Regions from separate parts of the Pseudarthrobacter sp. TRD_SC_9 genome, predicted to be linked through region 1. Evidence: riboswitches for the same ligand, from Rfam matches in the RefSeq annotation. Region 1 holds a riboswitch; each other region holds the start of a gene.

The links. A riboswitch is a leader RNA that binds a small molecule or an ion and turns the genes downstream of it on or off. The one in region 1 is predicted to bind cyclic di-AMP.
Region 2: it holds a riboswitch for cyclic di-AMP, as region 1 does, so the genes downstream of both, ACWA13_RS03775 (aggregation-promoting factor C-terminal-like domain-containing protein) here and ACWA13_RS09875 (C40 family peptidase) in region 1, are expected to answer to the same signal.
Region 3: it holds a riboswitch for cyclic di-AMP, as region 1 does, so the genes downstream of both, ACWA13_RS04820 (M23 family metallopeptidase) here and ACWA13_RS09875 (C40 family peptidase) in region 1, are expected to answer to the same signal.

Annotation. Positions count from the first base shown of each region.
Region 1 is NZ_CM143956.1:2,114,472-2,121,297, forward strand. It holds gene ACWA13_RS09850 (thioesterase family protein) at 1-227, opposite strand, end outside; gene ACWA13_RS09855 (endonuclease/exonuclease/phosphatase family protein) at 377-1,048, shown strand; gene ACWA13_RS09860 (NUDIX domain-containing protein) at 1,042-1,602, opposite strand; gene ACWA13_RS09865 (glucose 1-dehydrogenase) at 1,769-2,662, shown strand; gene ACWA13_RS09870 (DNA alkylation repair protein) at 2,668-3,189, opposite strand; cyclic di-AMP (ydaO/yuaA leader) riboswitch at 3,450-3,616, shown strand; gene ACWA13_RS09875 (C40 family peptidase) at 3,620-4,465, shown strand; gene ACWA13_RS09880 (ribonuclease Z) at 4,579-5,472, opposite strand; gene ACWA13_RS09885 (alpha-L-fucosidase) at 5,699-6,826, shown strand, end outside.
Region 2 is NZ_CM143956.1:783,682-790,507, forward strand. It holds gene ACWA13_RS03750 (glycosyltransferase family 4 protein) at 1-706, shown strand, start outside; gene tadA (tRNA adenosine(34) deaminase TadA) at 703-1,194, opposite strand; gene ACWA13_RS03760 (phosphatase PAP2 family protein) at 1,290-2,102, shown strand; gene upp (uracil phosphoribosyltransferase) at 2,136-2,771, shown strand; gene ACWA13_RS03770 (glyoxalase superfamily protein) at 2,855-3,232, shown strand; gene ACWA13_RS03775 (aggregation-promoting factor C-terminal-like domain-containing protein) at 3,277-4,098, opposite strand; cyclic di-AMP (ydaO/yuaA leader) riboswitch at 4,103-4,281, opposite strand; gene ACWA13_RS03780 (MarR family winged helix-turn-helix transcriptional regulator) at 4,530-5,012, shown strand; gene ACWA13_RS03785 (DMT family transporter) at 5,155-5,475, shown strand; gene ACWA13_RS03790 (DMT family transporter) at 5,551-5,955, shown strand; gene ACWA13_RS03795 (winged helix-turn-helix domain-containing protein) at 6,586-6,826, shown strand, end outside.
Region 3 is NZ_CM143956.1:1,001,851-1,008,676, forward strand. It holds gene ACWA13_RS04790 (helicase-associated domain-containing protein) at 1-795, opposite strand, end outside; gene ACWA13_RS04795 (hypothetical protein) at 806-1,039, opposite strand; gene ACWA13_RS04800 (cold-shock protein) at 1,162-1,545, shown strand; gene ACWA13_RS04805 (DUF3027 domain-containing protein) at 1,538-2,146, shown strand; gene serC (phosphoserine transaminase) at 2,279-3,409, opposite strand; gene ACWA13_RS04815 (metal-dependent transcriptional regulator) at 3,687-4,382, shown strand; cyclic di-AMP (ydaO/yuaA leader) riboswitch at 4,550-4,754, shown strand; gene ACWA13_RS04820 (M23 family metallopeptidase) at 4,758-5,594, shown strand; cyclic di-AMP (ydaO/yuaA leader) riboswitch at 5,723-5,901, shown strand; gene ACWA13_RS04825 (C40 family peptidase) at 5,963-6,667, shown strand; gene ACWA13_RS04830 (NlpC/P60 family protein) at 6,766-6,826, shown strand, end outside.

The DNA of each region.
Region 1 (6,826 bases):
CCGCCCGGAATCAGGCCCAGGATCTCGTAGCTGAGCCTGGCCATGCGCAATTCCGGCCGGGGCTGAAAGTTCTCCAAGGCGTGCGCCATGATTCCCGAGGCGGGGGCCATATGCTGCTCGTGGTCGTTCCAGGCACCTTGGGCGTGGATCGTTGACCGGTAGCGGCCCTCGCCCAGCGACTTGTAGTAGTGATCGCCTTCAGCAAGGCCCGATAGATCAGCAGTCAACGGAAAAAGCCCTTTCAATGGCGTCAAGCAAGTCTGGAATTCACTTTATCGCCTTGTACCGGCACTCCCGCCAGAAAGCTTGCGGACAGCCGTTATGGTTAGACTCGTTGCCTGTTCGTGACATCAACCTTTGGAGGAAGTGGTTCCTTATGCGCGTCATCAGCTACAACCTCCGCAAGCACGCGGCCAGCAGCGAACTGTTGCATCTGGCCACCGAATTCGGCGTGGATGCCATGTGCCTGCAGGAGTGCGATTCCAAAGACCTGCCCCCAACCCTTGGGCCGTTGAAGCTCGCGGACACCACGAAGACCAACCGCCTGGGACTGGCCATCTACTACCGCGAAGACCGCTTCACGGCTGTCAGCACCCAGTCCTTTGCCCTGCATAAGTCCTTTCATGACAGGATCCTGGCCCCCGCCCACGAGCGGCTGATCGGCACCCGCGTGGTGGACAACGAAACAGACCACCATCTGGTGATTGGCTCATTCCACGCCGCCCCGCTGACGGCGTCAAACTCGCTCCGCCGCAAGCAGATCCACGCCGCGCATGCGGAACTGCTCACCATGGGAAGCGGCCTGATGACGCTGATGGTGGGCGACTTCAACTACCCCTTCTTCACCAAAAAGCTGGACACCCACATGAAGAACTCGGGCTATGCCTTGTCACTGAGTGACAAGCGGACCTACACCCGCTACAAGGTCTTCAAAGGTCACTTTGACTTCGCGACTTCCGTGGGGCTGAACATCACCAGCGTGCAGACGATGCCGCGGGGGAAGTCAGACCACCTCCCTATCCTGGTCACCGCCGAATACGGCTACTGACCGGCCAGTGCCAGCATCCTGGCGCTCAGTCCGTTCCAGGCCGCGGCGAAGCCCGGATGCAGGTCCAGGGCGGCGACCTCCGCCACCGGAACCCACCGCAGCTCAATGCTTTCCGGATCGCTGATCACCGGATCGAAGGGTTTGGTCACCTTCACCACCACCGTGCTGTAGGACCAGTAGCCCAGGTCCAGGGCCGACGTGAAAAGGACTTCGACGCCGTCCGAAGGCACAGCCGCTTCCTCAGAGGCCTCCCGCAGCGCGCCGGTCACAGCATCCTCGTCCTGATGCAGGGCACCGCCTGGCAGTCCCCAGGTTCCGCCATTGTGGCTCCAGACCGCGCGATGCTGCAGCAGCACGCCCTTGGCAGGATCGTACGCCAGCACTCCAGCAGCCCCGAAGCGCCCCCAGAACCTGCCGCGGTCACCCTCCACCCAGGCGTCGCCCGCGTCCCGGGGCTTGCTCCTGATACTGTGCGGAGCCTCTGAAGACAGCGCCTGGGCATGCAGCGCCCTGGCAGACCGCGCTTCAGAAGTGGCTGCTGTGTCCTGGTTCATCCTCCAAGTCTGACAGGCCGCATCCGTACGTGGGTCCGGCTTGGCATAAACGCCCGGCCACCCCTAGGCTAGGAACGTAAGCATGCTTAGCATTGTTTGCAGTTGCCAATGTCTGCAGTTGCCATTGTCTGCAGGTGCAGAGTCCAGCCACTCAAGAGGAGCGACCATGACGGACCAGTACACCTTCCGGAACCCCGTGACCGCCTACCCGGAGATTTCCCCGCCCAAACAGCACCAGCCGGAGCCCGGCCTTGATGCGGAACTGACGCCCAAAGCTGATCTGGGTGAGGAAACGTACCGCGGCACCGGCAGGCTTGACGGCCGGAAAGCGATAGTGACCGGAGCTGACTCGGGAATCGGCGCGGCCACTGCCATCGCATTCGCAAGGGAGGGTGCCGACGTCGTACTGTCCTACCTTCCGGAGGAAGAAGAGGACGCGGCACGGATCGCGGGCATCATCGAGGCCGCTGGCCGGAAAGCAGTCAAGGTACCCGGTGACCTGAAGGACCAGGCCACCTGCCGCGAACTGGTGGACACCGCAATTGCGGTCCTCGGCGGCGTGGACATCCTGGTCAACAATGCGGGAAAGCAGGTCGCTCAGGAGGAGATTGGTGGCATCACCGACGAGCAGTTCGACCACACCATGAAGACCAACGTCTACGCGATGTTCTGGCTGACCAAGGAGGCCGTCAAGCACATGCCGGCCGGTTCCACCATCATCAACACCACGTCGATCCAGGCCTACAACCCGTCACCTACGTTGATTGACTACGCCACCACCAAGGCCAGCATCAACAACTTCACCAAGGGCCTCGCGCAGCAGCTGGCACCGAAGGGCATCCGGGTCAACGCGGTGGCTCCCGGACCCATCTGGACGCCGCTGCAGGTCAGCAGCGGCCAGCCCAAGGAAAAGCTGCCTGAGTTTGGCCAGTCCACGCCGCTGGGCCGCGCCGGACAGCCGGCAGAGCTGGCGCCGGCCTACGTGTTTCTGGCGTCGGCCGAATCAAGCTATGTGGTGGGCGAAACACTAAACGTCAACGGTGGCAACCCGACACCATAAAGGACTTAGGGTGGATCCGACGATTTCGCCAGCAGGGCAGCCTGGCGCAGTCGCGGGTCTGCATCCTGGCCCCAGCGGGCAATAACGACGTCGGCCTTCCGCCGGTTCCGCCCGCTCAGCGCGGCCAGCAGCGGCAGGGTGACGTCGTTGACCAGCGGCCCGGCAAGCTCCTGAGTTTCGGCAGAACGCAGGAGGCCTTCGATCCTGGTCAAGTCCGAATGCCGAAGAAGACCCACCCGCGATTGCAGGAGAACCACGGCGGCGAGACGCCTTTCAAATACTGGCTTGCTTCCCGGCCGGGGACGTCCCCAGAGGGCGGATGCCAGCATGGTGACGCCGTCGTGGTCCAACTCCCTGAACTTGTTCAGCGCGTCGCGAACAGTGCCACGGACTGCGCCAATAGAGGAACCATAAGAGGCCAGGACGCCACCCAGCCGGGATTCGACGTCATCCACCCTGTACGAGGCGCCCTCGTTATGCAGGGTGCGGTCTATGAATCCTGCAGCCTGCTCTATTAGGCCCTGCACGTCAACCTCCCAATCAGCCCTCAGGACCGCTGACGGCATCGCTCGGCACCCACGAGGGCAAGTGCCACGAGTCCTGCCTGTAGGCACTGGCTGTGGTAACGAAAAGGCACATAGTTTCCTCAGCTTACCCATGCGACTCACTGAACACTCCCAGCTTGTTACCAGATTGTGACTTTCAGACGAGAAGAAGGTATTGTCGATGGGTGTCCCGCCCAACTCGGGACATTCCCTCCAGCATGCCGAGCCCTGCCGCTGGATCCGGGACCCCTTCGCTTGATGATGGCAGGGACGGGGGAACCAAGTTTTCACGGCTTCACAATGAAGCCTTGGGGTTAAGCCGGTAACGCTCTAGTTCGCATAGAGCACCGGCCGGGTATCTCCAACCCGAACCCGACAGCTCACCCCGCAGGCATAGGAGAGGCAATCAACCGTGTCTAAAAACGCAACCACCGCCCGTCACCGGGCAACCCCCGCCGGTTCTGTCGCCCTTGCAGGCCTCAGCTACACGGCAAAATCACACGCCCTGACCGTCGGCCGTCCTGCCCTGGCAGTTGCCGCGGCTTCCGGTCTGGTCTTCGGCGTAGGCGCCCCTGCCCAGGCCAGCGTTAACAGCTCTGAGTCCGCAGGCACCGTCCAGACGACGGCAACTGCCGCCCCGGCACCCGTGACCGTGGCACCGGCCGCAGCAACCGCCAACGTGCACACGGTTGTTTCCGGCGACACCCTCGGCGCAATTTCCGCAGCCTACGGCGTTAGCCTTGCCGATGTTCTGGCTGTCAACAACCTGGGAATGGCTTCGGTCATCTACCCCGGCGACCAAATCCAGATCCCCGGCGCAGGCACCGTAGCAGCAGCGCCGGCGCCCGCGGTAACCGTGGCTGCAACCACCGCTCCCGCACCTGCCCCGGCACCTGCCGCCTCACCGGTCAACCTGACCGCCATGTCCTCCACGGCTGCTTCCACCGGTACCGGTACCGGAGCTGCCCTGCTGGCACATGCATACGGCCAGATCGGCACCTACCAGGACTGCACCGCGATGGTTGAAAAAGCCCTCCGTTCCGTAGGCATCAGCGTCGGTGACATCGCTCCCTCCCACTTCTTCGCCTTCGGCAGCGTTGTTTCCACCCCGGCTCCCGGTGACTTGGTCATCACTGCCGGTCACGTGGGAATCTACGCCGGCGATGGCCAGGTTGTCAGCGGCGGCGTTGACGGCAACCGTACCGAGGTTCACTCCATCAGCTGGCTCAGCGGAGCTTCCTTCGTACGCGTTCCGTAACATCCTGCGCAGTATCTTCTAGCGCTACCGGCTCCGGCCCCACGCTTTTGAAAGAAAGCGTGGGGCCGGAGTTTTTTAGTGCCCGCTCCCTCCGGCTGCAGGCAGCGCTTCCGTCATCGCAGGCTACGGCGCTTTGGAAACCTGATTCTGTCCAGGTCCTTCGCCGCGATCACCTCGGCGGATCCGGCGCGGGCAGCGGCCTGCCCTGCCAGCAGGGCGGTGTCGTCGCCGTAGCGCGAGGAGAAGTGGGTGAGGGCGAGGGTCCGGACGCCACCTGCGTTCGCCAGCTTGCCCGCTTGCCCGGCGGTGAGATGGCGGTACTCGTCGGCGAGCGCCACATCCTCGTCACTGAAAGTCGATTCGGCTACCAGCAGGTCAGCGCCTTGTGCCAGTTCTTCGGCTCCCTGACATTCGGCTGTATCCATCACGAAGGCGAAGCTTTGACCGGGACGCGGAATGCTGACATCCTCCAGCAGCACGCCGGCAACGCGGCCTTCACGCTGCAGGCGTCCGACGTCGTGTCCCCTGATTCCTGCAGCAGCAAGCCGTTCGGGCAGCAGGGTCCGGCCGTCAGGTTCCGTAAGCCGGTAGCCGTAGGTCTCGATACGGTGCTTCAGCGGCCGGACCTCGAGGTCATCGGCAATGGCCCCGGCGCCCCCATGCGGGTGGAACCTCAGGTCAAGGCCCGGGGTCGCGACCGACACCAGCGCACGGACTACGTCTTCGCCCGACGCCGGATAGTGCAGGTGCACGGGGTGCGTGACGCCGTCGAGCACCATGCGCGAGAGTACGCCCGGCAGGCCATAACAATGATCACCGTGAACATGCGTGAGGCAGATCCGCGTTACCCGGGATGCCGAAACGCCGGCGTGGATCATTTGCCGCTGCGTGCCCTCCCCAGGATCAAACAGCAGGCCTTCGCCGTCCCAGCGAAGCAGGTAGCCGTTGTGGTTGCGGGTCCGGGTGGGCACCTGGGAGGCAGTGCCGAGGACAATGAGTTCGCGCATGCAACCGAGTCTGCACCCCATTTGGGCAGTCAACCACTACATCTGACCTCTGACCGGGCTGTTTCACCGCGGTGCTGCCACCGATTCACATACGGGATGACGCTTCCTGCAGATTCATCTGATCAATGCTTGACCCCTGACAGCACCTCCCCTACCGTTCAAAGTGACGCTGCGGCTGTGCGCGCGCCCTGACCGAACCCTGCATCAGCACAACGCGAGGAGATTCATGACCGCCGAAGTTACTGTCTCCCCCGATCCCGCATGGTTTGTGCAGGACCGGTTAGGGATGTTCGTGCACTGGGGACTGTACTCTCTGGGAGCCAGGCACGAGTGGCTCAAGAACCGCGAACGCCTGAGCGACGAGCAGTACCGGAAGTACTTCACGCACTTTGACCCGGATCGCTACGACCCCAGGGAGTGGGCCAGGCAGGCCCGGCTGGCGGGCATGAAGTACGTGGTGCTCACCGCTAAGCATCACGACGGCTTCTGCCTATGGGATACCGCCCTGACCGACTATAAGATCACCCGGACGCCGTTTGGTGTTGACGCAATCGGACCCTTCATGGATGCCGTACGTGCCGAAGGCCTCCGGGTTGGTTTGTATTACTCACTCATCGACTGGCATCATCCGGAATTCCCGGTGGACGGAGTCCATCCGCAGCGCGACGACGAGGAGTTCAAAGCCCGTGAGGCCGGCCGGGACATCGCACGCTACCGTGAGTACCTCCACGCCCAGGTCGAGGAGCTGCTCACCCTGCACGGACCAGTGGACCTGCTGTTCTTCGACTTTTCCTATGAACGCCAGTATTGGGGCGGCAAGGGTGCCGACGACTGGGGTTCGGAAGAGCTGCTGAGGATTGTGCGGCGGTTGTCGCCCGGAGCGTTCGTCAACGACAGGCTCGGGATTCCCGGCGACTACATCACGCCCGAGCAATATCAGCCGCTCAAACCCCTGGAACGGGACGGCAAACCTGCCGTGTGGGAAGCCTGCCAGACGCTGAACGGCAGCTGGGGTTATGACCGGGATAACCACGACTTTAAGTCCGCCGAGACAGTGGTCAAGATGCTCGTGGACGGCGTCTCAAAGAACGGCAACCTGATCCTCAATGTCGGGCCCACAGGGCGTGGCGAGATCGAACCGGGCGCACGTGAGCTCCTTCATTCCCTGGGAGCTTGGATGGCAGACCATGAGCGGTCCATCCGGCACGCCGGGCCGTCCGGATTCGAGGCACCTACCGGAACCCGTCTGACCCAGCGGCGCGACCGCCTGTACCTTCACGTCTTCGACTGGCCGTACCGGCATATCCACCTCTCCGGCCTGGCGGGACAGGTGGACTACGCCCAACTCATGCTT
Region 2 (6,826 bases), 1.3 Mb from region 1:
GAGTGCGACGGCCGCCCGGGAGGTGCAGGAACTGTACGGCCTGCAGCCGGTGGTGGCGGTGCCAGGCACACACCCGGGCCCTGTTGCGGAAGGGTCGACGCCGCCGCACCTCACCGTGATTGCCGCGCTGCGGCCCAACAAGGCGCAGCTCCTCATAGTCCGGGCGCTGGGATTGCTCGCAGACCTACCGTGGACGGCGTCCCTGGTGGGCTCGACGGAGACGGATCCGGAGTACGCCTCGGCCATAGGGCACGAGGTCCGGCGGCTGGGGCTGGGGGACAGGATCAGCATGACTGGCGAGCTCACCGGGGACGCCCTGGCCGCCCAATGGCAGCGCAGCAACCTCAGCCTGCTGGTGTCCCGCAGTGAAACCTTCGGCATGGCGGTCACCGAGTCCCTCGCCCGCGGCATCCCCGTGATCGTCCGCGCGGGAACTGGCGCGGAAGAAGCCCTCACGCTGGGAACCTCCGACGGCGCACCCATCCCGGGTGCCGCCGTCGGACTTAACGAAGCAATAGGCGGGGAAGAGGACCCGGCACCGCTGGCGGCTGCCCTCAACCGCTGGCTGACCAAACCGGAGGTGCAGGAGTCGTGGCGGGCGGCAGCGCTGGAATCGCGCGGCCGGTTGCCCGGCTGGGACCAAACCGCCCAGGCCGTCCTTGCCGCCGTGGCGCCGGCGCAGGTTGGCAGGCGGGGAAGCAGTTAGACCCGATGCCCGGCGAAAAAGTCCCGCAGCAGGGCCCCGCATTCGTCCTCGCGCACGCCCGCGTACACTTCCACCCAGTGGTTGAGCCTGCGCTCGCGGAGCACGTCAAACACCGAGCCGGCCGCTCCTGCTTTCTCGTCCCAGGCGCCGAACACTACGCGCGGAATCCGGGCCAGCACTGTCGCGCCGGCACACATGGCACAGGGTTCCAGGGTGACCACCAACGTGCAGTCGGCCAGCCGCCACCCGTCGCCTCCGCTTGGACCGGACACGCGCAACCGGGCGGCAGCCTGCCGGATGGCAATCACCTCCGCGTGCGCCGTCGGATCCCCGGATGCCTCGCGTTCATTGCGGCCGGAGCCAAGGATGGTGCCGTCAGGGCCTACTACGACGGCGCCGATGGGCACGTCGTCCGTCTCCAGGGCCCGGCGGGCTTCCGCCAACGCCAGCTCCATCCAGGCAAAGCGCTGCGCCTCGGCCGGGACCATAGCATCAGCCGGAAAAGAATTTTCTGCCGCGAACATGGCTCAATGATAGTTTCGATATTTACCCGGTTGCCGATTGGCCTGAGACCCGGAGGGGAATGATGGACTCGATAAAGGACCGGCTGCTTACCTGGTACAAACCATATGCGGCCCTGTGGATCACCATGGCGGTGGGCGGCTTCCTGGTGATTGTCCTGGCCCTGGCCGGGGCGGAGGTCTACGAGAGCGTAGTGGATGAGGAAGGGCTGGCCTCCCTGGATATCCCCGCGCTCCAGTACGCGCAGAGCCTGCGGACCCCCCAACTTGATGCCGCCATGACGGCGTTTACCAACGTCGGCGGCGGGATCGGTATGCCCATCCTCGCGTCCGTCCTCACCGTCTGGCTGATGTATCTGGGCCGCAACTGGCGTCCGTTAATCCTGGTGGCTGGCGCCGCCGCCGTGTCCACCACGGCCACCACCGTGGGTAAGGGATTGGTAGGCAGGACCCGTCCGGACCATATCGACGCCGTCCCGCCGTTTGAAACCTCACCCTCGTTTCCCAGCGGGCACACCCTCAACACCACGGTGGTAATCGGCGTGCTGGTCTACGTGATGTGCCTCCAGTTCGATATCCTCTGGGCCAGGATCACCGCCATCACGGCAGGCTCGCTGTTTATCATCGCAATGGGTCTCAGCAGGGTGTACCTGGGCCATCACTGGCTGACCGACGTCGTGGCCGCCTGGCTGTTGGGGCTCGCGTGGCTGGGGATAGTGATTCTGGCACACCGGCTCTTTTACGCCATCGCCCGCCGCGAGCACGTGGGCCCGGCCCCGTCGTTCGACAGGCCTATAGTACGGGACGTGGTGAAGGAAGAGATCACGCACAATGCGGAGGACTCCGGCCGGCCCGGCGGACCCAGCCGGCAATAAAATCCTCAGTGACCGGATGATAGTTTTGACCTCATGCGCACACTCGTCGTGGACCACCCGCTGGTCGCCCACAAACTCACCGTTCTCCGCGACAAAAACACCCCGTCGCCGGTCTTCCGGCAGCTGACCGAGGAACTGGTAACGCTCCTGGCCTATGAGGCCACGCGCGATGTCCGTACCCAGGACGTCACCATTGAAACGCCCGTTGCCACCACTATCGGCACCGCGTTCACTAAGCCCACGCCGCTGGTGGTTCCCATCCTGCGCGCCGGTCTGGGCATGCTCGAGGGCATGACCAAGCTGGTTCCCACCGCGGAGGTCGGCTTCCTGGGCATGGCCCGGGACGAGGAAACCCTGGACATCATCACCTATGCCGAGCGCCTCCCGGAGGACCTCACGGACCGGCAGATCTTCGTGCTGGACCCCATGCTTGCCACCGGCGGGACCCTGCGCGAAGCCATCAAGTTCCTCTTCCGCCGCGGCGCCTCGGACGTTACGTGCATCTGCCTGCTGGCAGCGCCGGAAGGCCTGGCCAAGCTGGAAGAAGAGCTGGCCGACGCCAACGTGACCATTGTGCTTGCGTCCATTGACGAGAAACTCAACGAGAAGTCCTACATTGTTCCCGGTCTGGGCGACGCCGGCGACAGGCTCTACGGCGTAGCGGGCTAAGATCCGCTTTGGATAGACGTAAGGGCCGGCTTCAAATTGAACCGGCCCTTCCGTCTGTCCGGCCCCAGGGCTAGCCTGTCCGAATGGAATGGAAACTTGAACTTGCGTTTGTGCCCGTGTCCGACGTCGATGCGGCCAAGGACTTTTATGTCAACAAAGTGGGATTCAACGCGGACCATGACCACCGAGTGAGCGACACCTTGCGGTTCGTGCAGCTGACGCCGCCCGGCTCAGCCTGTTCCATCGCGATCGGTGAAGGCATCAGCGACGCACTTCCGGGCACCGCCCCCAATCTCCAGTTGGTGGTGAGCGATATCCATGAAGCGCACCGGCACCTCACGGAGAAGGGCGTGGACGTCAGCGACGTGGAGATCCTTGACTGGGGACACTTTGTGTACTTTGCCGATCCCGACGGCAATCAGTGGTCTGTCCAGTACATGCCATACCGGGACGCGGGGTAGAACCCGCCAGTTCTTCCCCGCCTTGCTAAAGAGCGTGAGGACTTTTAGTACCAGTTGTTGGCAAGGTGGAAGTTCAAGGCGCCGCACGGGGACTGGTAGCGCTCCTGGATGTAGTTCAGGCCCCAGTTGATCTGGGTGCGGTAGTTGGTGAGGTAGTCAGCACCGGCGCTTGCCATTTTTTCGGCCGGCAGTGACTGGACGATTCCGTAAGCGCCGCTGGTGGGGTTGGTGGCGGTAGTAGTCCAGTCCGATTCCTTGGTCCAGAGCGTGGTCAGGCACGGCATCTGGCCGGCGCCCCAGCCGTAGGAACCCAGTTGGCTCAGCGCGTAGGCCTGGGCACCAGCGGGGTCGTTGACGGCAACAGGTTCGGGCGCAGCAGCGGGAGCGGGCGCCACGGGCGCTGGCTCTACGGGTGCCGGAGCGGGAGCAGGTTCTGCCGGTGCAGCGGCCGGAGCCGGTTCAACAGGCGCCTCCGGGGAAGGCGCAGGCGCCGGTACCGGATCCGCTTTCATCGCGGACTGCTCCGCCGCTGCTGAAGCAAGCGCCTCGGCGGGAGTGGAGTTCGCCGCCGACTCCGGCAAGACAGCCTGGACAACGGACGCCGGTGCCATCGGATTACTGCCAGCCTGACCGGCAGCGGCAGCGCCGATGAGCAGGGCGCAGGACGCCGTCACCACGGCAGCGCGCCGGACTACGCCCAGAACGGCTGTGCGGCGGCTGGGTACCGGATGCGCCGAGTCAACAACTCGGCTGCGGACAGTGCGGATGGAACTTGTGGGAACGGCGGTTGATTCAGCGGTGCGGCGCCGGCCATGGGCCTGCTCCGTACCGTTTTTCACGCGCGCGTGATCCTGGTAATCAGTCATGATGATTTAGCCTCTCAACGCCTGCGGAGTTAGCTGTCGGATTCGGATGAGGTCATCCGGCCACGCGGAACAATCACGCGATGGCTTCACCCCTAGGGCGACTCGTGCCCGGGACTGTGGGTTCCCCGCCTCTGCCTGATCATGAGGAATCCGGGTGGCGGCAGAGCTCGGCATTCACCCGGTCATGCAGCCGGAACGGTGGCCACACCCCATCCACGGTACAGGGGTTTGCCACCTTAGTCACGTTTTGGTAACGGAGATCACGAGGGGGCGCCGGGTTTCCGCTCGATTTCCGCTCGGTTGGATGATGGGCCGCCCGCCCCTCCTCTTGCTGAGCCACTCCTCGCGGCGAACGGGCCGTCGGGGGAGTCGCGACGGAGGCTTTCGGACAAGTGTTTGCCGTGCGGGTGCGGCTGCGGTAAGTTATCTGTATGCACATGCAGATATCTGAAGAAAGTGACCCCTCGGGGTCCGGGGACATCAGTGCGGCTTGGTCTCGGGTTGCCGTATTCGCCTCCGCAGTGGACGCGAGTCTAGGCAAGTGGCTCACGGATACCCATGGAATCGGCCTGACGGACTACCGTGCGCTCGCGCATATCGCCCATGCCTCCGACAAAGAGTTGCGCGTCAACGAGCTCGCCCAGCAGATAGGTCTGAACCAGAGTTCTACCACACGCCTGGTGAGCCGCCTGGAGAAAAAGAACCTGACGTACCGCGACGCCTGCCCCGACGACGCGCGTGGAGTCTACGCCGTCATAACCGAGCCTGGGGAAGCGCTGCTCCGAGAGGTGCGCGGCGTGTACGAGGATCGGGTGCGTGAGCTTCTCAGCAACATTACTGTGCACTTTCCGGAACTCGATGCACACCAGCTCAGTGGGGCACTGCGTGATATCGGTGCCCTCACCTCGCCATAGGCTTCACCAGCAAAACGATTCGAAAAAGCCATCTCTACTTACATGCATGTACATGCAGTAAATTGCCATCCGCGTCCTCGAAAGCGGGACCAGATGCGATCGCCCGTACCTACCTCGCAACACCAACAAAAAGGAGAACATCATGAGTTGGATCTACCTGGGTATCGCCGTGATCTTCGAGATTGCCGTCGCCCTCGCAGCGAGCAAGGCACATGGCTTCACCCGCTTGTGGTGGACCATCACCACACTCGTCAGTGGCGCAGTCGCCACTTATTTCCTCAGCCTGGCGCTCCTGACCTTCGATGTCGGCGTCGGTTACGCGCTCTGGGTTTCGGTCGCCGGGGTCGGCATCACCATTCTCGGCGGTTTGCTCTTCGGTCAGCGCTTGAACTGGCGCCAGGGAGCCGGCATCGGAATCGTCATCATCGGTGTCGTCGGACTCCAGCTCAGTGGAGCCACGTGAGACTCCACACACGGTGCCCGCACCCCGCATCGGAACATCCACTTTTCCTTCCACTCTTCTAGAACGGACAGAACAATGAGGGCAACACCCGTCATCGACAGCAGGAACACCGGGGCCTGGCTCGTCTTGCTCGTGGCCGGCGTATTCGAAGTCGGCTACGCACTAAGCGTCGGCGGCAGCCAAGGGTTCAGCGTCCCGGGCTGGTCAATCTCCGCCCTCGCGTTCTTCCTTGCGACCCTGTTTTGCCTCAGCCTTGCCCTCAAGAAGATCGACGTGGGGATCGGCTACGCCGTATGGGCCGGCATTGGCTCGGTCGGCGCCGCCGTCCTCGGCCCGATCTTCTTCAACGAAACACTCACCCCGACCCGTGCCTTTTGGCTTGCCGTGATCATCGGCGGAGTCGTTTGGTTAAAACTCGCCGACAACCCCAAGGCCGAAAAAGCGGAAGATTCAGTCCTGGTTAGCGCCTCGCAGGAGTAAATGGACTGATCTCACGAAGGCCGGTGAAACCCGGTAGCAGGGGCAGGGGTGCGATGCCATCGCCGTCATTGTGCCGGGGGTCAAGACGGAGCCCTCGGTAAGCTATGAATGCCAGCCCAACAGCCCCCTCGTCGAAAGCTGGACTTTGTGGGAACTTTTCATTGCTGGTTAGTCCACTCAATTGAGAACTGAAGAAAAACCGCTTTGGGGCGATCTTCTCATTCAAAAATTCGGCTGGTTACGGTTTAAGGCTCTGTCAAGCGCAAAAGTGCTATCAGTCGAGGTCTTCTAGCGAATCGTGATGTGCGCCACAAACTACCGATTCGTCTCACTATCCGGACTAAAGCGTCCATTGTTACTTGCAAGTTCTTATTGTTACGTTGCACACTTCATTTGTGAACAAGAACTCAACAGCACCTGCAACTGCAGATTATTGGCCCAGCACACCCGCTGCTGCCGACATGCGCTGTTGTCGAATGCACGCCTAACTGTCAAACCCCAGAGAGTTTTTAGGCATTCGTCCCCAACAAGCCCAGTGCCGGGCAACTTCCCCAGAATGTGTTCCAACACTTCCGGGGAACTCAGCATTCGTGCCGCGATGACGGCCATTCACATTGAGGTAAGCATTCCATGTCAGTTGCATCCGGATACGTCCACATCTCAGTCCGCAACGCCAACAAGCCGGCCCAGCCAGCCGGCCTCCGGCAGGGCTATGTCCCCGGATCGGGCAGCAGTTTTCCCTCCGCTTCCAGCTACGCGCCGCAGGGTTACAACCCCAACTCCTATGGTCAGCTTCGGGCCGTGCCCGCCGCGGACCCGGCACCGGTGACCGCCCCCACCCCGGTCATTGCCGGTCCCGGCAGCGGTGTCC
Region 3 (6,826 bases), 1.1 Mb from region 1:
CGGCAGTTCCACGTGTGCCGCGTCGAGCGGTACCAGCAGCCCCCGTGCCAGCAGCCAGTCAACAGGCCCGACGTCGGACCCCTCGTGGAGGACGGATACCTTCCGTTGCGCTTGGGGGACGGCACCCATTGCCCAGTCTCCAAATTTGGCCAGTAACGCCGTCGTGCGTTCCGGTGCGGTGCTGAGGATGGCGGCCAGGGCTTCCGGGGAGGACGTCCAATGCTGGAGTGCCAGCGCGGCCTCCATCGGCGTGGCCGCGGGCGGGATGTCCGTCCCTCGCTGGCGGAGTTCGGCCACCAGTTGGACGGCGCGCTGCGCGAAGGCCGGTTGGAGCCGGACCAGCTCGGTATAGCTGCGGCCCAGGCCGGCGGGGTAGATGCCGAGGACGTCTTTGAGGCAGGCAACCGGCAGGTAGAAATGGTGCCGGCCGCCCGCCGGAGTCCCATGCGGGGGAGCGGCGCGGTGCACCAGGGCAAGGTCCTCCAGGGACGCCAGGAAACGTTCAATGGCAGAGATGCTCGATCCGGCGATGAATTTCTTCAGGGTGGCAGCCGAAGCACTGTGGCCGGTGTCCGTATTGGTGCACAGATGCAGCGTCTCCAGGACCTGCATCTGTGGCCGGTTCAGGCGCTCCAGGGCCCGTTGGACGCTGACCCGGCTGCTGGCCCGTGCCGCCAACGCACCAAAGTCCGGAACACCGGGGGACATGAGGTCCGGACGTGCAGCGAGCAGAGCACGCAGTGATTCATCACTGCGTGCCTCAAGGTCCTTGCTGAGCACACGAATAAGGGACATCAGTCCAACGTTACCGCCCGCTGCCCTTTCCCGCCCGGCGGCGTCCGGCAGCTGAGTCCAGCACCAGGAACACGAGCAGCAGGAAAGCCAGGGGAAGGCCGAACAGTGCCGTGGACGTAATCCACGCCGGAGCCGGGGTTCGCGCAAACGCCATGGCCATCACGGTGCCCACGGCTACCAGGGAAATGACGGCTACGGCAGCGGCGATGATCGTCAGGGGACGTCGGAAACGCGTGGGAGTCATACAGGCAACGTTAACAGTGCCGGCCCGGCAGCGGCGCACTTGCTGGAATCGGCTGCGGGGCAGGATAACCTAGGAGGCAGAGACCAGTTTTGCAGGATCCGAGAACAAAGAAGGTTGATAACGTGCCTACCGGCAAGGTCAAGTGGTATGACAAGGAAAAGGGCTTCGGCTTCCTCGCAGGCGAGGATGGCCAGGAAGTTTTCCTGCCCAAGTCCGCACTCCCCGATGGGACGCTGGACCTGAAACCCGGCACCAGGGTGGAGTTCGGCGTAGCCGACGGCCGGAAGGGCGCCCAGGCATTGGGCCTGCGCATCCTCGACAAGACGCCTTCCATTGCGAAGGCCAAGCGCACCAATCCCCGCGACCTGGCACCGCTTGTCCAGGACCTGGTAACGGTCCTGGACAACCTCTCCGGAACGCTTTCCGCGGGAAAGTACCCGGAAGGCAACAAGGGAAAAGCCATCGCGACGGCGCTCCGTAAGGTTGCCGACGAGCTGGATGCCTAGGCTCGCCGTGAATGTTGAAGCTGAAGGATCCGCACCCACCGGTGCTGCCTCCGCTGCACGGGTGAAGACCCCGGCTAAACGGTCCAGTGTCCCGGTCTGGCGTACAGGCAAGCCCGACGCAGTGCTGGCCGCCGCCGTGGATGCCGCCAGGGAAGCGGTCCAGTCGATCGCGGACCCGTCCGACGTCGGCAGTCACATCGGTGCCCGCACGGAGGGCGATCGCGTGGTAACCCACCTCTTTGAATGCCGGCTGTCCGGCTATCCCGGGTGGCAGTGGTTCGCGGTAGTGACCCGCAACTCGCGCTCCAAAGTGATTACTGTCAACGAGGTTGGTCTGTTGCCTTCCGAGGATTCGGTCCTGTCCCCCGAATGGGTGCCATGGGCCGAACGGGTGCGCCCGGAGGATGCCCGGCCGGAAGAGGCTCCGGAGGAGACTACCGAAGTCCGGGAAGGCGAAACTGCTGAGGGATTGCCGGATTTGGCTGCCGTGGTGGAACACGATGCCATCGAGTCGGTCAAGCACGCCGAGCTGGCAGCGGATTCTGATGAAGATGACGCCGCTGACGCTGCCGATCAGGCTGCTGTGGACGGCACCAACTAGGCAGGTGGCCCGGTTACGTCCAGACCACCACAGACCCTGTGATGCGCAGCCGGGTGACGGCCTTGTACAGACGGCGCCGCCCCGGCACAAAGCCCGGACGACGCCGTCGAACCCTGAAACTCCTGGTTCCAGTTACTTCCTCAGTTCTGCCACCACGTAGTCGATGCAGGAAAGCAGGGCGGTGATGTCGTCCGGCTCGATGGCTACGAAGGTGGCAATCCGCAGCTGGTTGCGGCCCAGCTTGCGGTACGGCTCGGTGTCCACAACGCCGTTGGAGCGCAGGACCTTGGCAACCTGGACGGCATCGATCGAGTCGTCGAAGTCGATAGTGGCGATGACGTTGGAGCGGTCCTCCGGGTTGGTGACGTACGGAGTGGCGAAGCTGGAGGCCTCCGCCCACGCGTAGATACGTCCGGCCGAATCGGCGGTGCGCTTCGCGGCGAAGTCCAGGCCGCCATTGCCGTTAAGCCACTTGACCTGGGCGTCCAGGGTAACCAGCGTGGACAGCGCCGGAGTGTTGTAGGTCTGGTTCAGGCGGGAGTTGTCGATGGCCGTCTGCAGGTTCAGGAAGTCCGGAATCCAGCGGTCGCTCTGCTCGATCCGGGCCGCGCGCTCGATAGCGGCGGGGGAGAAGAGGCCGAGCCACAGGCCGCCGTCGGACGCGAAGTTCTTCTGCGGGGCGAAGTAGTAGACGTCGGTTTCGGCGACGTCCACGTCCAGGCCCCCGGCCGCGGAGGTAGCGTCGATGGCCACCAGGGAACCGGCGTCGGCACCCTCGACGCGGCGGACAGGAGCGGCAACGCCGGTGGACGTCTCATTCTGCGGCCAAGCGTAGAGGTCCACGCCGGCCTCTGCCACCGCAACCGGACGCGTTCCGGGATCTGCCTTGATGATGCTGGATTCTGCCAGGAACGGTGCCTTATTGGTGGCAGCGGCGAACTTGGAGCCGAACTCGCCGAAGGAGAGGTGCTGCGCCTTGGTCTCCACCAGGCCAAACGCTGCGACATCCCAGAAGGCAGTGGAGCCGCCGACGCCCAGGACCACTTCGTAGCCCTCAGGTGCGCGGAAGAATGCGGACAGGCCGTCCCGGACCGAACCCACGAGATTCTTCACGGGTGCCTGGCGGTGCGAAGTGCCGAGGATGGTGGTGGACGCAGCGGAGAGTGCTTCCAGCTGCTCCGCCCGTACCTTGGACGGGCCGGCGCCGAAACGTCCGTCCTGTGGCACGAGATTGGCGGGGATGGTGATGCTGGCGTCGCTCACAAGGGCTCCAAATTCGTAGGGACAGTTTGGCCGCAGCGGCCGTCGGACGGGACAGTCAGTGTTGGCTGCTGTAGAGGCCGCTTTCATTCTGCCTGACTACGCTGTCCTCCGGGAACTGGAGCTGTCACAGTGGGGACTTTTGGCGGCCGGCTACAACCCGGCGGGATTATCCGGAGTAATTCAAAATAGGCTAAGCTGTGGACCTGATAAGCGACGCGCTATCAGTACGCGATACGGTGGACGAACGCGTGGGACTGCGCTCAAGGAGCTGAGCTGGATGACGGATCTGATCGATACCACGGAGATGTATCTTCGGACCATTTTGGAGCTTGAAGAAGAGAACATCGTGGCACTTCGCGCCCGCATTGCGGAGCGGCTGCGCCACTCGGGACCAACGGTTTCGCAGACCATCGGGCGCATGGAACGTGACGGCCTGGTGGTCGTTGCCGGCGACCGGCACCTGGAACTGACCGAACCCGGGCGCAAACGTGCCACAGAGGTTATGCGCAAGCACCGGCTGGCCGAACGCCTCCTGTCGGACATCATCGGGCTGGATTGGGCCTATGTCCATGACGAGGCCTGCCGCTGGGAGCACGTGATGAGTGAGCGTGTTGAACAGCGCATCTATGAACTGTTGGACCACCCCACTGAGTCGCCGTACGGCAATCCCATCCCGGGCCTGGCGGCACTCGGCGGCGAAGTGGGTTCCGCCTTCACTGACGGCGTGATCAACCTGCTGGAAGCCATGGCCGGTTACAGTCCGGAATCAACCGTGCGGGTCTGTCGGCTGGCGGAGCCCATCCAGGTTGAACCGGAGTTGCTTGTGCAACTGGATGAGGGCGGGATCCGCCCGGGCACGGACGTCACCCTGGAGCGCGTGGGGGAGTACATCTCCGTGCGGGTTGCCGGCATCGAAGGCGCCCTCGAATTGCCGCCGGAAGTTGCAGCCCACGTCTTTGTGAAGCTCTCCTGATTAGTCTTGCGACCTCGGCCGTCTCTTGCGCGAGGCAAAAAATGATAAGCGCACCTTCCGTTTATAACGGAATTGTTACTGTCCGGCCTCATCGCCTATAGTTAACCTTCGACGCCGATACCTAAGCGTTATCTGGTCCGAAAGCCTAGCTCTGCCAGCGGACCGGGAGTTCGAGTCACCTTTCTGGCAGGGGCGGGGGAACCACAATCGGCCGTTTTCGAGCGGCCTTGGGGTGAAGTCCGCAGCGGCAGTCCTTTTGATAAACGAATCCCCTGGATATCTGTGCGTCAAGATGACCTGCTTTGCGGGCCGGGTCGCTAACTCTCTGATCCGAATCCGACAGCTAACTTCGCAGGCTTCCAGAGAGGAAAATACTTGAGCACGCAGAATTACAGGGGCCGCCGTCGCGCCGTCGGCTCCGCTTCGCAGCCACGGGTTGCTGAAGTCCCACTCGCGGACCGTCCCCGGGACCCGCAACGGGAAGCGCGCCGCCACCGGAGCCCGTTCCGGCAGCTTACTGACTTCGCTGCCGCCAGCGGCATCGGCCAGAAGGCCGGCATCGGGCTGGCCGCCACGGGCCTGATCCTGACGATTACCGTCCCCGTGACCAGTCCGGTACTCGCCAATTCCACCCTTCCCATTGCCGCAACCAGTGCTTCTGCCGCCGTTGTTGCGGCGCCACAGCCCGACATTTCCGCGGAATCGGCAGCGCAGGTCGACTTCAGCCGCACGGCCGTCACTACGCAGGGCGATCCTGACGGAAAGCTCAAGCAGCTCCTCAGCGCCCAGGCCGCGGCTGCCGTGACCCCGGCCGCCTCCGTGGGCACCCTGGCTGGCCCGCTGGCCTCACTGACCACGGTTTCCCCTTACGGTTACCGCGTCAGCCCGATCACCGGAGGAACCGGCGACTTCCACCGTGGAACCGACTTTGCGGCCCAGTGCGGCACCCAAGTGCTCGCCGCCGCAACCGGCACTGTCACCTTCGCAGGCTGGCACCCCTACGGCGGCGGCAACCGTGTTGTAGTGGACCACGGCAACGGCCTGGAGACCACCTACAACCACCTGTCGTCCTTCAAGGCGTCGGTAGGCCAGAAGGTCAGCCGCGGCGACGTCGTGGCTTTCAGCGGCACCACAGGCGCTTCCACCGGCTGCCACCTCCACTTTGAGGTGCAGGTCAACGGTGAAGTCGTCGATCCCGCCGGCTGGCTGTAACCAAACGATGAACCGCTCTCGTTTCTTTGCAACACGCCGTGACCTGAATGTGACATTGAAGAAGAACTGCTGTACCGTCTAAACCGCGTCAACTTTTCCGAAGTTGACGTTCTTGAGTGGATTGCCTAACTCTGCCACCGCCCAAGGTCCGTTCGCATGACATCGTCTGGCAGAGACGGGGGAACCAAATATGGCCTTCTTTGGAAGGCCTTGGGGTTAAGTCGCAAAGCTTCCTTGGAAGTGGCGCGGCCGGGTGAACTCCCATCCGAATCCGACAGCTCACCTCGCAGGCATTGGGAGAGGCTACTTACGTGTCGTCACGCCATAATCTTGCGCGCCACCGCGCCCAGCCGGTGCGCATCAACCCCATGGGAACTGTTTCGAAGGCCGTCAGCGCCAATGCCGGGACCGTAGGTCGTCAGGCAGCGGTTATTGCAGCAGCTTCCGGCCTTATCCTCAGCATCGGCCTTCCGGCCAACGCAGCAGACAGCACGGTAGGCGTCTCCGCCTCCCTTGAGTCGGCTTCCCAGACTTCACTGGCTGTCACGGCCGCCCCCACGGCCACCGTGTCGTTCGAGCGCCCCGTGATCACCACCGTCGCCGCCCCCGTGATTGAAGTCATTGAGCCCCGGTCCAACGACGAAGACGACGAAGCAGCAGGGGCAACCACCGCTACCGCTACCGCCACTGCCGCTACCGCAGTCACCACCAAAGCTCCCGAAGCTCCGGTTGCCACCTCGGCTGCAGCCTCAGGCCTGGCAGCTATTGCCTACACCGGCATCGGCAGCCCCTACGTCTGGGGTGGCAACACTCCCGCCGGCTGGGACTGCTCCGGCTTTACCCAGTGGGTCTACGCTCAGGCCGGCATCTCCATTCCGCGCACCGGTGCCTGGAACGCCATGACCCCCACGGGCGACCCGCAGCCGGGTGACCTCGTCATGCAGAACGGTGGCGCACACGTTGGCATCTACGTCGGCAACGGCATGATGATCAGCGCGCTGAACCCGTCCCAGGGCACGCTGCTGCATTCAGTAGCCGCCACGGGTTCGTCCTCCTTCTACACCCTCCGCTAAATCCCCGTTCGGGGCTTGCCTGCGTACCCCAAAAACGCCGCCACGCTCAAAACCTCGTGCCGCCCAACCGGCTAGAGGATTCGAAAGAGAGATCCCCAATGTCATCAAGTGCGTCTGCACGGCACCGCGCGGAGGTCACCAAGACCAGCGCGTTGGCCA